One region of the Streptomyces sp. NPDC085596 genome, then DNA from elsewhere that is predicted to be linked to it. Evidence: predicted binding sites of a transcription regulator. Region 1 holds the regulator's gene; the other holds the start of a gene.
What was found. Region 1 encodes HspR, which represses chaperone genes until heat shock. Its sites were predicted from a motif close to TTGAGNNNNNNNNNCTCAA; they were not measured.
Positions count from the first base shown of each region.

Region 2: lon (endopeptidase La) is a predicted target of HspR. The motif match lies at 5,329-5,347, and genes of this name have one in related genera.

Region 1 is NZ_JBITTC010000005.1:212,331-219,542, reverse strand. It holds gene dnaK (molecular chaperone DnaK) at 1-1,766, shown strand, start outside; gene grpE (nucleotide exchange factor GrpE) at 1,763-2,413, shown strand; gene dnaJ (molecular chaperone DnaJ) at 2,459-3,643, shown strand; gene ACIGA3_RS17090 (heat shock protein transcriptional repressor HspR) at 3,649-4,107, shown strand; gene ACIGA3_RS17085 (sugar ABC transporter substrate-binding protein) at 4,444-5,550, shown strand; gene ACIGA3_RS17080 (LuxR C-terminal-related transcriptional regulator) at 5,770-6,798, shown strand; gene ACIGA3_RS17075 (helix-turn-helix transcriptional regulator) at 6,808-7,212, opposite strand, start outside.
Region 2 is NZ_JBITTC010000011.1:116,067-123,278, forward strand. It holds gene ACIGA3_RS27445 (multifunctional oxoglutarate decarboxylase/oxoglutarate dehydrogenase thiamine pyrophosphate-binding subunit/dihydrolipoyllysine-residue succinyltransferase subunit) at 1-2,282, opposite strand, end outside; gene ACIGA3_RS27450 (ATP-binding protein) at 2,599-3,711, opposite strand; gene ACIGA3_RS27455 (response regulator transcription factor) at 3,708-4,448, opposite strand; gene ACIGA3_RS27460 (spermidine synthase) at 4,557-5,243, opposite strand; gene lon (endopeptidase La) at 5,370-7,212, shown strand, end outside.

The sequences.
Region 1 (7,212 bases):
AGGGTGCCCGGACCACGCCGTCCGTCGTCGCCTTCGCGAAGAACGGTGAGGTGCTCGTCGGCGAGGTCGCCAAGCGCCAGGCGGTCACGAACGTGGACCGGACCATCCGTTCCGTGAAGCGCCACATGGGCACGGACTGGAAGATCGAGCTCGACGGCAAGAGCTTCAACCCGCAGCAGATGAGCGCCTTCATCCTGCAGAAGCTGAAGCGCGACGCCGAGGCGTACCTGGGCGAGAAGGTGGCCGACGCGGTCATCACCGTCCCGGCGTACTTCAACGACTCCGAGCGTCAGGCCACCAAGGAAGCCGGTGAGATCGCGGGTCTGAACGTCCTGCGCATCGTCAACGAGCCGACCGCCGCCGCTCTCGCGTACGGCCTCGACAAGGACGACCAGACCATCCTGGTCTTCGACCTCGGTGGCGGCACCTTCGACGTCTCGCTGCTGGAGATCGGTGACGGCGTCGTCGAGGTGAAGGCCACCAACGGTGACAACCACCTCGGTGGTGACGACTGGGACCAGCGCGTCGTCGACTACCTGGTCCAGCAGTTCAAGGCCGGCCACGGCGTGGACCTCGCCAAGGACAAGATGGCCCTCCAGCGCCTCCGCGAGGCCGCCGAGAAGGCCAAGATCGAGCTGTCGTCCTCCACGGAGACCTCGATCAACCTGCCCTACATCACGGCGTCCGCCGAGGGCCCGCTGCACCTGGACGAGAAGCTCACCCGCGCCCAGTTCCAGCAGCTGACCGCCGACCTGCTGGAGCGCTGCAAGACGCCGTTCCACAACGTCATCAAGGACGCGGGCATCCAGCTGTCCGAGATCGACCACGTCGTTCTCGTCGGTGGCTCCACCCGTATGCCGGCCGTCGCCGAGCTCGTCAAGGAGCTGACCGGTGGCAACGAGGCCAACAAGGGCGTGAACCCGGACGAGGTCGTCGCCATCGGTGCCGCCCTCCAGGCCGGTGTTCTCAAGGGCGAGGTCAAGGACGTCCTGCTCCTCGACGTCACCCCGCTGTCCCTCGGTATCGAGACCAAGGGCGGCATCATGACCAAGCTCATCGAGCGGAACACGACGATCCCGACCAAGCGGTCCGAGATCTTCACCACCGCCGAGGACAACCAGCCCTCCGTGCAGATCCAGGTCTACCAGGGCGAGCGCGAGATCGCGGCGTACAACAAGAAGCTCGGGATGTTCGAGCTGACCGGTCTGCCGCCGGCCCCGCGTGGCGTCCCGCAGATCGAGGTCGCCTTCGACATCGACGCCAACGGCATCATGCACGTGACCGCGAAGGACCTGGGCACGGGCAAGGAGCAGAAGATGACCGTCACCGGTGGCTCCTCGCTGCCGAAGGACGAGGTCGACCGCATGCGCCAGGAGGCCGAGAAGTACGCGGAGGAGGACCACGCCCGCCGCGAGGCCGCCGAGACCCGCAACCAGGGCGAGCAGCTCGTCTACCAGACGGAGAAGTTCCTCAAGGACAACGAGGACAAGGTCCCCGGCGAGATCAAGACCGAGGTCGAAGAGGCTGTCGCGGAGCTGAAGGAGAAGCTCAAGGGCGAGTCCGCCGAGGGCGACAACTCCGCCGAGATCCGCACCGCCACCGAGAAGGTCGCCGCCGTCTCGCAGAAGCTCGGCCAGGCCATGTACGCCGACGCCCAGGGCGCCCAGGCCGCCGGCGGTCCTTCCGCCGACGCCGGTGACGCCAAGGACGACGACGTCGTGGACGCCGAGATCGTCGACGACGAGCGCAAGGACGGTGCCGCGTGACGGAGGAGACTCCGGGCTTCGAGGAGAAGCCCGACGTCCCCTCCGGCGCGAACCCCGACGACGCCGAGCCGCAGGCCGCCTCCGAGGAGGGGGCGGCCCCGGCTGGGGACGCAAGTGCAGACGTGGCCCTGGTGGCCCAGCTGGACCAGGCACGCACGGCGCTCGGTGAGCGCACGGCGGACCTCCAGCGCCTCCAGGCCGAGTTCCAGAACTACCGCCGCCGCGTCGAGCGCGACCGCATCGCGGTCAAGGAGGTCGCCGTCGCGAACCTCCTGACCGAGCTGCTGCCCGTGCTGGACGACATCGGCCGCGCGCGGGAACACGGCGAACTGGTCGGCGGCTTCAAGTCGGTGGCCGAGTCGATGGAGTCCGTCGCGGCCAAGATGGGCCTCATGCAGTTCGGCAAGGAGGGCGAGCCCTTCGACCCGACGATCCATGAAGCCCTGATGCACTCCTACGCGCCCGACGTCACCGAGACGACGTGCGTGGCCATCCTCCAGCCCGGTTACCGCATCGGTGAGCGCACCATCCGCCCCGCGCGGGTGGCCGTCGCCGAGCCGCAGCCCGGCGCGCAGACCGTCCAGGCGGAGGAGGCCGAGGAGAGCGCGGCCGACGACAAGGAGAACGGTGGCCCGGAGGAGGGCTGACGTAATCACGCAGATCACGCAGTACCGGAAGGAGGGACGTCGGGGATGAGCACCAAGGACTTCATCGAGAAGGACTTCTACAAGGTCCTCGGCGTCCCCAAGGACGCCACCGAGGCGGAGATCAAGAAGGCGTACCGGAAGCTCGCCCGCGAGTTCCACCCGGACGCCAACAAGGGCAACACCCGCGCCGAGGAGCGCTTCAAGGAGATCTCCGAGGCGAACGACGTCCTCGGCGACCCCAAGAAGCGCAAGGAGTACGACGAGGCGCGCGCCCTGTTCGGCAACGGCGGTTTCCGGCCGGGGCCGGGCGCGGCGGGCGGCGGGCAGTTCAACTTCGACCTCGGCGACCTCTTCGGCGGCGCCGGCGGGGCGGGCGGCGCGCAGAGCGGCAGCTTCGGCGGCGGCATCGGCGATGTCTTCGGCGGCCTGTTCAACCGGGGCGGCGCGGGTACCACCCGTACCCAGCCGCGCCGGGGGCAGGACGTCGACACCGAGGTGACGCTCAGCTTCACCGAGGCGATCGAGGGCGCGACCGTACCGCTCCGGATGACCTCGCAGGCGCCCTGCAAGGCGTGTTCGGGCACCGGCGACAAGAACGGCACGCCGCGTGTGTGCCCGACCTGCGTCGGCACCGGACAGGTCGCGCGGGGCTCGGGCGGCGGCTTCTCGCTCACCGACCCGTGCCCCGACTGCAAGGGCCGCGGCCTGATCGCCGAGCACCCCTGCATGGAGTGCAGCGGCAGCGGCCGGGCCAAGTCCTCGCGCACCATGCAGGTCCGCATCCCGGCGGGCGTCACCGACGGGCAGCGCATCCGGCTGCGCGGCAAGGGCGCGCCCGGCGAGCGCGGCGGCCCGGCGGGCGACCTGTACGTCACCGTCCATGTGGGCGAGCACAAGGTGTTCGGCCGCAAGGGTGACAACCTCACCGTCACCGTCCCGGTGACGTTCGCCGAGGCAGCCCTCGGCGGCGAGGTGCGGGTACCCACCCTCGGCGGGTCCCCGGTCACCCTGAAGCTGCCGCCCGGCACGCCCAACGGCCGCACCATGCGGGCGCGGGGCAAGGGCGCGGCGCGCAAGGACGGCAGCCATGGTGATCTGCTGATCACCGTGGAGGTGAGTGTCCCGAAGGACCTCTCGGGGAAGGCTCGTGACGCGCTCGAGGCGTATCGAGAGGCGACCGCGGACGAGGACCCGCGGGCGGAGCTGTTCGAGGCCGCGAAGGGAGAATGAGCCCGATGGACACACCCGGTCGTCGGCGCAACCCGTACGAGCTGACCGAGGAGACCCCGGTCTACGTCATCTCGGTCGCCGCGCAGCTCTCCGGACTCCATCCGCAGACGCTCCGGCAGTACGACCGCCTCGGTCTGGTCTCCCCGGACCGCACGGCGGGGCGCGGGCGGCGCTATTCGGCCCGTGACATCGAACTGCTCCGCCAGGTGCAGCAGTTGTCGCAGGACGAGGGCATCAACCTGGCCGGCATCAAGCGCATCATCGAGCTGGAGAACCAGGTCGTCGCGCTCCAGTCCCGGGTGGCAGAGCTGGAGTCGGCCCTGGACGGCGCGGCGGCGACGATGCGTCAGCGCGAGGCCGCCGTGCACGCCTCCTACCGCCGCGACCTGGTCCCGTACCAGGAGGTCCAGCAGACCAGCGCGCTGGTGGTGTGGCGGCCCAAGCGGCAGCAGTCCGCGGACTGACCGGACGCGTCCGGCGAGCACCCTCGAAGGGGCCGGGAGGCACAACGCCTCCCGGCCCCTCGGTCGTTCACGGGAGCGTTCACAGCGGCGTTCACAGGCTGGCTGACTTCATTCGACAGTGTGTACGTAACACGTGGGTCGGGCGGGGAGGGTGTGAAGCGTGTTTACAGAGGGTTGCGCAAGGCTCCGCCAGGTCTTCACCGGCTGAACGCAGCGTGGTGTTGCCATCTCGTTAAGTTGTTTTGCTTGACGCCATGGGGCGCCTCCGCGTTGTCTTTTCAGACACCTGGGTCGCACGCAGCACCCCGTCGGAACGCACCTGAAGTGAGCCCTCGAATGCGTCGTATCGCCATGTCCGTGGCCGTCTCCACGATGGTCCTCCCGCTCGCCGGCTGCGGCGTCCTGAACTCGGCGGGTGACGACGCGAGCGCGAGCCCCACCATGGGCGACCAGGTCACCGTCGGCCTGCTGCTCCCGGAGAAGGCCAACACCCGCTACGACAAGTTCGACTACCCGATCATCAAGAGCAAGGTGTCCGAACTGACCCACAAGAAGGGGAAGGTCGAGTACGCCAACGCCGACGCGGACGCCGGCCAGCAGGCCGACCAGATGCAGCGGATGATCGACGAGAAGGTCAACGTCATCCTGCTGGACGCGGTCGACTCGCACGCCATCGCGTCGACGGTGAAGAAGGCCAAGGACGCGGGCATCCCGGTCATCGCCTACGACCGGCTGGCCGAGGGCCCGATCGACGCGTACATCTCCTTCGACAACGAGCTGGTCGGCGAGGTGCAGGGCCGCTCCCTGCTGGAGCGGCTGGGCTCGGGCGCCGGGCTCTCCGACAAGATCGTGATGATGAACGGCTCGCCCACCGACCCCAACGCCAAGCAGTTCAAGGAGGGTGCGTTCTCCGAGCTGAACGGCAAGGTGACGATCGCGGACAGCTTCGACACCAAGGACTGGAAGCCGGAGAACGCCGAGGCCAACATGACCGAGGCGATCGGCAAGATAGGCAAGGCGAACATCGCGGCCGTCTACTCCGCCAACGACGGCATGGCGGCCGGGGTCATCAAGGCCCTCAAGAACGCCGGTGTCACCACCATGCCCCCGATCACCGGTCAGGACGCCGAACTCGACGCCGTGCAGCGCATCCTGGCGGGCGAGCAGTACATGAGCGTCTACAAGTCCTACCCGGACGAGGCCGAGGCCGCGGCCCAGATGGCCGTCGCCAAGGTGCAGGGCAAGGACATCCAGTTCGACGCCCTCACCCAGGACCGCATCGACAGCCCCACCGACAAGCAGATCCCGGCCAAGCTGGTCCAGGTGAGCGCGCTGACCAAGAGCAAGATCAAGGACACGGTCGTCGCGGACGGCATCTACTCGGTCGACGAGATCTGCACGGCCGGCTACAAGGCGGCCTGCGCGGCCGTCGGCCTGCGCTGACACCGCGCGGCGCGGTCGGGGCACGGCCCCGAGGCAGGTGAGGGAGGCGGCCCCGGTGACGGCGGGGCCACCTCCCTTTTTCGCGCCCCGGCGGCCCCCAACGATCCGGGCATACCGGTGTTTCGCGGCCCGCGGGGCGCGGGGAGCCGTGTTGCGGAGGCGGGCGGGGCCGCGCATAGTTGCGCTGCGAAGTGGCGGCGACCGGGGGTGGAATGGGCGATGGCCGGGCACGCGACGCAGAGACATCCCCATGGTGCCGACCGGCTGTGCGCGCCGGGGGACCGCGTGTACTCCCGCGCCGTACGCCGGGGCCGGGTGCCGCGCGCCGAAGCCGAGCCGGTGCCCTGCCTGCTGGAGCTGGCCCTGCTGCACCCCGACCCCGACGACATGGACTGGCTGGTCCCCACCTCCCCGCAGGAGGTGATGACCCGGCTGCTGCGCGGGGTCTACGACGAGGTCACCCAGAGCCAGCGCCGGATGGGCTCGGCGGTCGCCGCGTTCGACTGGTACGCCGGGCTCGGCCGTCAACTGCCCGACCTCGCCCCGCAGGGTGAAGGCACCGCGATCCGGGTGCTGGACGGGCTCACCCGTATCCAGGCCGCGATGGACGAGGCGACCGAGGCATGCGCGACCGAGGTGCTCACCGTGCAGCCCGGCGGCATCCGGCGCGAGGCCGAGCTGACCGAGGGACTGCACCGGGCGCTGGAACTGCGCGGCCGGGGCGTGCGGATGCGCGACCTGTACACGCATGTCGCCCGGCACGGGCAGGGGTTGCTCAACTACCTGGAGCTGATGGGCGACGCGGTGGAGGCCCGCACCCTGGACGAGGTCATCGACCGGCTCATCCTCTTCGACCGCACCGTCGCCTTCATCCCCGCCAACACCGACCGCACCATGGCCCTGGAGCTGCGCCACCCGGCGCTGGTGGAGTACCTGGTGACCGTCTTCGAGCGGCTGTGGCGACTGGCGATCCCGCTCACCGCCCCGCTGCCCGACACCGGCATCGAAGGCATCTCGCACCGTGAACGCGCCATCGCCGCGCTGCTCGCCGAGGGCCACCAGGACGCGGTGATCGCCGAGCGGCTCGGCATCAGCGTGCGCACCTGCCGCGCGCACATAGCCCGGCTCTCGGAGACCCTGGGCGCGACCAGCCGTACCCAACTCGGCGTCCGCATGGCCCAGGTGGGGCTGGACGGCCCGTCGCACGGACCGGCTCCGGCGCCCGCGGGCGGTGTACACGCACCCTGAACTACGCGCTCATTCCTCCTCGTTGAGGATGCCGGAGCGGGCGATGAGGTAGCCGAGCTGGGCCCGGCTGCCGCTGCCCAGCGCGGTGGCCAGCTTGGCGATGTGGGCCCGGCAGGTGCGGACGTTCATCCCGAGGCGGCGCGCGATCGCCTCGTCGACATGGCCCTCCACCAGGAGCTTGGCGATGGAGTGCTGGATGTCGGTGATGCCGTCCGGTGCGGTCTCGTAGGGCGTGCCGGCGCTCAGCGGGACCGCGCGGCTCCACATGAACTCGAAGACCTTGACGAGGTAGCGCACCAGGCCGGGGTGGCGCAGCTCCAGGGCGACCTGGCGGTCATCGCGGACCGGGATGAAGGCCACCGTCTCGTCGCAGATGATCAGCCGCTCGACCAGTTCGTCGATGGTGCGGTACTC
Region 2 (7,212 bases), on a different contig from region 1:
CCGTTCACGTGGAAGATCGGGGCCTCGATCATGCGGGCCACGTCCGTCGCGTACATGGAGGAACGCGAGGACTCGGGGGCCGCGGTGAAGCCGACCTGGTTGTTGATGACGATGTGGACCGTGCCGCCGGTGCGGTAGCCGCGCAGCTGCGACATGTTCAGGGTCTCGGCCACCACGCCCTGGCCCGCGAAGGCCGCGTCGCCGTGGATCGCCACCGGCAGCACGGTGAAGTCCGTGCCGCCCTTGTTGATGATGTCCTGCTTGGCGCGGGCGACGCCCTCCAGGACCGGGTCGACCGCCTCCAGGTGCGAGGGGTTGGCGACCAGGGAGACCGCGATCTGCTCGCCGTCCAGGCCGGTGAAGGTGCCCTCGGCGCCCAGGTGGTACTTCACGTCGCCGGAGCCGTGCATCGACTTCGGGTCGAGGTTGCCCTCGAACTCCCGGAAGATCTGCGCGTACGACTTGCCGACGATGTTGGCGAGGATGTTCAGCCGGCCGCGGTGGGCCATGCCGATGATGACCTCGTCCAGGCGCGACTCGGCGGCCGAGTCGATGACCGCGTCGAGCAGCGGGATGACGGACTCGCCGCCCTCCAGGGAGAACCGCTTCTGGCCGACGTACTTCGTCTGCAGGAAGGTCTCGAACGCCTCCGCCGCGTTCAGGCGGCGCAGGATGCGCAGCTGCTCCTCGCGCTCCGGCTTGGAGTGCGGGCGCTCGACGCGGTCCTGGATCCACTTGCGCTGCTTGGGGTCCTGGATGTGCATGAACTCGATGCCGATGGTGCGGCAGTACGAGTCACGCAGCACGCCCAGGATGTCGCGCAGCTTCATCAGGGACTTGCCGGCGAAGCCGCCGACGGCGAACTCGCGCTCCAGGTCCCACAGGGTGAGCCCGTGCTCGGTGATGTCCAGGTCGGGGTGCTTGCGCTGCTGGTACTCCAGCGGGTCGGTGTCGGCCATGACGTGGCCGCGGACCCGGTAGGAGTGGATCAGCTCGAAGACGCGGGCGGCCTTGGTGACGTCGTCGTCGTGGGAGGCGTCGATGTCCTTGAGCCAGCGGACCGGCTCGTAGGGGATGCGCAGCGCCTCGAAGATGTCGTCGTAGAAGCCGTTCTCACCGAGGAGAAGGTTGGCGACCTGGCGCAGGAACTCGCCGGAGGCGGCGCCCTGGATGGTCCGGTGGTCGTAGGTCGACGTGAGCGTCATGACCTTGGAGACACCGAGCTTGTTCAGGGTGTCCTGGCTGGTGCCCTGGAACTCCGCCGGGTAGTCCATGGAGCCGACGCCCATGATCACCGACTGGCCGGGCATCAGGCGCGGCACGGAGTGCACGGTGCCGAGGCCGCCGGGGTTGGTCAGGGAGACCGTGACACCGGTGAAGTCGTCCATCGTGAGCTTGCCCTCGCGGGCGCGGCGGACGATGTCCTCGTAGGCCTGCCAGAACTCGAAGAAGTTCAGCGTCTCGGCCTTCTTGATGGCCGCGACGACCAGCTGGCGGTCGCCGTTGGGCTTCACCAGGTCGATGGCCAGACCGAGGTTGACGTGCGGCGGCTTGACCAGGGTCGGCTTGCCGTCCTTCTCGCCGAACGACCAGTTCATCGGCGGCATGGCCTTGATGGCCTGCACCATGGCGAACCCGATGAGGTGCGTGAAGGAGATCTTCCCGCCGCGGGCCCGCTTGAGGTGGTTGTTGATGACGATGCGGTTGTCGAACAGCAGCTTCACCGGGACCGCGCGGACCGAGGTGGCGGTCGGCAGCTCCAGCGAGGCGTTCATGTTCTTCACCACGGCGGCGGCCGGACCACGCAGCGTGACCAGCTCGGGACCCTCGGGGGCCTCCGTGGCGGGCGCTGCGGCGGCCTTCGGCTTCGCGGCCGGCTGGGCCGGCTTCGCCGGGGCCTGGGCGGCCGGAGCCGCCTTCGCCGCGGGTGCCTGGGCCGGAGCCTGGGCGGGCGCTGCGGCGGGCTTGGCAGCCGGAGCCTGGGCCTGGGCGGGCGCGGCCGGAGCCGGCGCGGCCTGGGCCGGTGGAGCGGTGGGGGTGGTGGGGGTGGTGCCCGCGGCCCCCGCGGCCGCGGTACCCGCCGGAGCCGGGGCGGCGGGCGCCCCCGGCTTGTAGTCGGCGAAGAAGTCCCACCAGGCACGGTCTACCGAATTCGGGTCCTGGAGGTACTGCTGATAGATCTCATCGACGAGCCACTCGTTCGGGCCGAAGGCCGCGGCGGGGTTCTTCCCGGCTTGGTCGTCGGTGGAGACGTTCGAGTTACTGGGGGACTGTGGCGACACGGCGGCAACCGCCCTCTTCCGCTTCACAAGGTGATGGACAGCGGGAATAAAGGCTACGCCTCCCTGAGCGGGAAGGTCAGGTCGGGCCCGTTCATCGTCGCGTAAGTCACATCGGGAACCGCGTTTCGGGCCGTGAAATGGCGGGAAACAAGCGGGGTTCCGCATGTGGGCGAAGGGCTGAGGGTGCGGCGGAGCGGGGCCGTGAGCGTCATCGCTCGGCGCATCGCGCGGGCCCGTCCCTGATCACACGCGTCCGGCTGCGCGAACGTCCGTGGATCTTGATCTTCCGAGCTGAACCCTACGTCAACTCGGAGCGTCAACTCGACGCCGGAACAGCTCCTGGAAGGGTGACGATGATCCGGCATCCGCGCTCGGATTCGGCCACACCGATCCGGCCGCCGTGCAGATCCACCGCCCAACGGGCGATGGCCAGCCCCAGACCGGTGCCGCCGTCGCTGCCCGGACCGTGCGGGCGGGTCACCTGGCCCCGGTTGAACCGCTCGAACACGCGGTGCCACTCCGACCGGGGGATGCCCGGACCCTCGTCCAGCACCTCCAGCTCCAGCGACTCCGGACGCGACCCGCGCCGGGCCCGCACCGTCACCCGGCCGTGCGGCGGGCTGTGCTTGACCGCGTTGTCTATGAGGTTCGCCACGACCTGGTGGATGCGCTCGGGATCGGCGTGCGCGGTCAGCTCCGGCGGGGACACGTCCAGGTGCAGATGCACGTCGGTACGGGTGTGGCTGCCGGAGCCGGAGGCGAGTCCGGCGCGCGCCGAGGCGACCATGTTGGCCTCCTTGAGCACCCCGGACAGATACGGCCACACCTCGAAGCGGCGGGCCTTCAGCGGGACCACGCCGTTGTCGAGGCGGGAGAGGTCGAGCAGGGTCTCCACCAGCCGGCCAAGACGGTCGGTCTGGCGCAGCGCGGTGCGCATGGTCTCGGGGTCGGCCTCGGTGACGCCGTCGACGATGTTCTCCAGCACCGCGCGCAGCCCCGCGATGGGGGTGCGCAGCTCGTGCGAGACGTTCGCCACCAGCTCCTTGCGCTGGAGGTCCTGTGCCTCCAGCTCGTCCGCCATGACGTTGATCGTCACGGCCAGGTCGCCGAGTTCGTCGCGGCGGCCCTCGCTCACCCGGCGCGTGTAGTCGCCGTGCGAGATGGAGCGGGCCACCGCGTTCATCTCGTCCAGCGGCGCGGTGAGCGAGTGGGCCACGAACTGGGTGATCAGCAGCGTGGCGATCATCGAGAAGACCGTGATGAAGCGCAGTTCGGTCTTGGTGTGCACCGCGATCATGGAGAGACCGGTGGTGATCAGCACCGAGATGACGACCAGCGCGCCCAGCTTGGTCTTGATCGAGAACGGGCGTACACCGCCCCAGGGTCCGCCCCCGGCGCGCCGGCGCCCCGCTTCCCGTCCCAGACTCACGGCGTCGGCGTCTCCAGCGCGTAACCGACCCCGTGCACCGTGCGGATGCGCTCGGCGCCGATCTTCCGGCGCAGCGCCTTGATGTGACTGTCCACGGTCCGGGTGCCGGAGGCGTCCGCCCAGTCCCACACCTCGGCCAGCAGCTGCTCCCGGGAGAGCACCGCGCGCGGGGTGTTGGCCAGGCACACCAGCAGGTCGAACTCGGTGGGCGTCAGGTGCACGTCGTCGGACTTCACCCGCACCCGGCGCTGGGCGTGGTCGATCTCCAGCTCGCCGAGGCGGAGTATGCCGGAGCGGGGGGTGGTCGCGGCGAGCGCGGCGCGCTCCATGCGGCGCAGCAGGACGTGCACGCGCGCGGCCAGCTCCCGCATGGAGAACGGCTTGGTCATGTAGTCGTCGGCGCCGACCCCGAGACCCACCAGCATGTCGGTCTCGTCGTCGCGCGCGGTGAGCATCATCACCGGCACCGGGCGGGACGCCTGCACGCGGCGGCAGACCTCCAGGCCGTCGAAGCCGGGCAGCATGATGTCGAGGATCAGCAGGTCGGGCTGCCACGCCTCGGCCGTGTCGACCGCCGACGGACCGTCACCGGCGGTCTGCACGAGGAATCCCTCGGCGCGGAGCCGGGCCGCGACAGCGTCGACGATCGTGGGGTCGTCCTCGACGACCAGGACCCGGCGCTGCGCGCCCTGAGACGTCGTCGCCGCGCTGGTCTGGGAGGTGTGTGTCTGCTCCATCGCCCGCCCCTGTTGCTTTCCGGAATCCGTGGGGTGATCCCATGACTGCGATTGACGCTTGAATGATCCGCGTCACGCTGCACATTACGGGGACACGCCGGGCCGTCGCTATCCAGGTCGGACGGCGAGATGGACCACGTCGGGAACGCCACGGGCAACGGGGACCTCTTCGGTACGCACCTGTCGGAACCCGGCATTCCGCAAGGTTCCTTCAAATTCCGGAGAGGGCTGCGCGGACCAGGTGGCCAGTACCCCGCCAGGTCTCAACACCCTTGCGCACGCGGCGAGTCCGCGTGGTGTGTACAGGCTCTCGTTGCCCTCCGTGACGGTCCAGCCGGGGCCGTTGTCGATGTCGAGGCACAGCGCGTCGAACGTGTCCGATGTCTCATTGACGTAAGCGACGAGATCCGCCTCCACGACGCGCGTACGCGGGTCGGCCAGCGCCCCGGCGGAGATCGGGGCCAGCGGGCCGCCGCGGTGCCAGTCGATGACGGCGGGCTCGCGCTCGATCACGGTGATCCGTCCCCAGCGGGGGTCGGCGGCCGCGTGCGCCAGGGAGAAGCCCACGCCGAGCCCGCCGATCAGCACCTCCGGAGCCGGGCGGTCGTCCAGCGCGTCCCGCGCCGCGTCCACGAGCAGCCGCTCCGAGCGTCCGTCGGAAGTGTCCATCAGGAAACACCCGTTGGCGATGATCTGGAGCAACTCCCCGCTCCGGCGCAGCACCACCTCTCCGTACGGTCCCTCGCGCCGGTCCAAGACCACGGGGTCCACGGGTCTGTCGTGCGTGGCAGTCATGCCGACATCCTGCCCCGCTCGCCGCGGAAGTCTTCGTTCGCCCAGAGCGAACGATGTTCGGGGAACATTCAACGGCTGCTGAGCATTGAGTCAGTGTTGCTCAAGTTGACTGCCATAGGGGAGATCATGGCTGATGAGTCCACAGCGTTCACGCTCGTTCTGCCCGTGCTGCCGCTCGACGACGAGGTCGTGCTGCCCGGCATGGTCGTTCCGCTGGATCTGAGCGACGCCGAGGTGCGGGCCGCCGTGGAGGCCGCCCAGGCCGCCGCGCGTGCGGAGTCCGGCAAGCCGAAGGTGCTGCTGGTCCCGCGCATCGACGGCACTTACGCGAAGACCGGTGTGCTGGGCACCGTCGAGCAGGTCGGCAGACTCGCCGACGGCGACCCCGGCGCCCTGGTCAAGGGGCGCGACCGGGTCCGCATCGGCGCGGGCACGACCGGCCCCGGCGCCGCCCTGTGGGTCGAGGGCACCCGTGTCGAGGAGTCCGTGCCCGACCCCCTGCCCGGCCAGGTGACCGACCTGGTCAAGGAGTACAAGGCGCTGGCCACCACCTGGCTGCGCAAACGCGGCGCCTGGCAGGTCGTGGACCGGGTCCAGGCCATCGACGACGTCTCCGCGCTCGCCGACAACTCCGGTTACTCGCCCTTCCTCACCACCGACCAGAAGACCGAGCTGCTGGAGACCACCGACCCGGTGGCCCGCCTGAAGCTCGCCACCCAGCAGCTCCGCGACCACCTCGCCGAGCAGGACGTGGCCGAGACCATCGCCAAGGACGTCCAGGAGGGCGTCGACAAGCAGCAGCGCGAGTTCCTGCTGCGGCGCCAGCTGGAAGCGGTCCGCAAGGAACTGCGCGAGCTGAACGGCGACGGCCCGGACGCGGCCGAGGAGTCCGACGACTACCGCGCCCGCGTGGAGTCCGCCGACCTGCCCGAGCACGTCCGCGAGGCCGCGCTCAAGGAAGTGGAGAAGCTGGAGCGCTCCTCCGACCAGTCGCCCGAGGGCTCCTGGATTCGCACCTGGCTGGACACCGTCCTGGAGTTGCCGTGGAACGAGCGGACCGAGGACACCTACGACATCCAGGGCGCCAAGGAGATCCTGGACGCCGAGCACGCCGGTCTGGACGACGTGAAGGCGCGCATCACCGAGTACCTCGCGGTGCGCAAGCGGCGCGGTGAGCGCGGCCTCGGTGTGATCGGCGGGCGGCGCGGCGGTGCCGTGCTCGCGCTGGTCGGCCCGCCCGGCGTCGGCAAGACCAGCCTCGGTGAGTCCGTGGCGCACGCGATGGGGCGGAAGTTCGTCCGGGTCGCCCTCGGCGGCGTCCGCGACGAGGCGGAGATCCGGGGCCACCGGCGCACCTACGTCGGCGCGCTGCCCGGCCGTATCGTCCGCGCGGTCAAGGAGGCCGGGTCGATGAACCCGGTCGTGCTGCTGGACGAGATCGACAAGGTCGGCTCGGACTTCCGGGGCGACCCGGCCGCCGCCCTGCTCGAAGTGCTGGACCCGGCGCAGAACCACACCTTCCGCGACCACTACCTGGAGGTCGAACTCGACCTGTCCGACGTGGTCTTCCTCGCCACCGCCAATGTGCTGGAGGCGATCCCGGAGGCGCTGGCCGACCGGATGGAGATCGTCCGGCTGGACGGCTACACCGAGGACGAGAAGGTCGTCATCGCCCGCGACCACCTGCTCCCGCGCCAGCTGGAGCGGGCCGGCCTGACCGGCGACGAGGTCACGCTGGAGGAGGGCGCGCTGCGCAGGCTCGCCGGGGAGTACACCCGCGAGGCGGGCGTGCGCACCCTGGAGCGGACCGTGGCACGGCTGCTGCGCAAGGTCGCGGCCCAGCACGAACTGGGCGAGCGGGAGCTGCCGTTCACCGTCCGCGAGGAGGATCTGCGCGGCCTGGTCGGGCGTCCGCACCACGTGCCCGAGTCCGCGCAGGACCCGGCCGAGCGCCGTACCGCCGTACCCG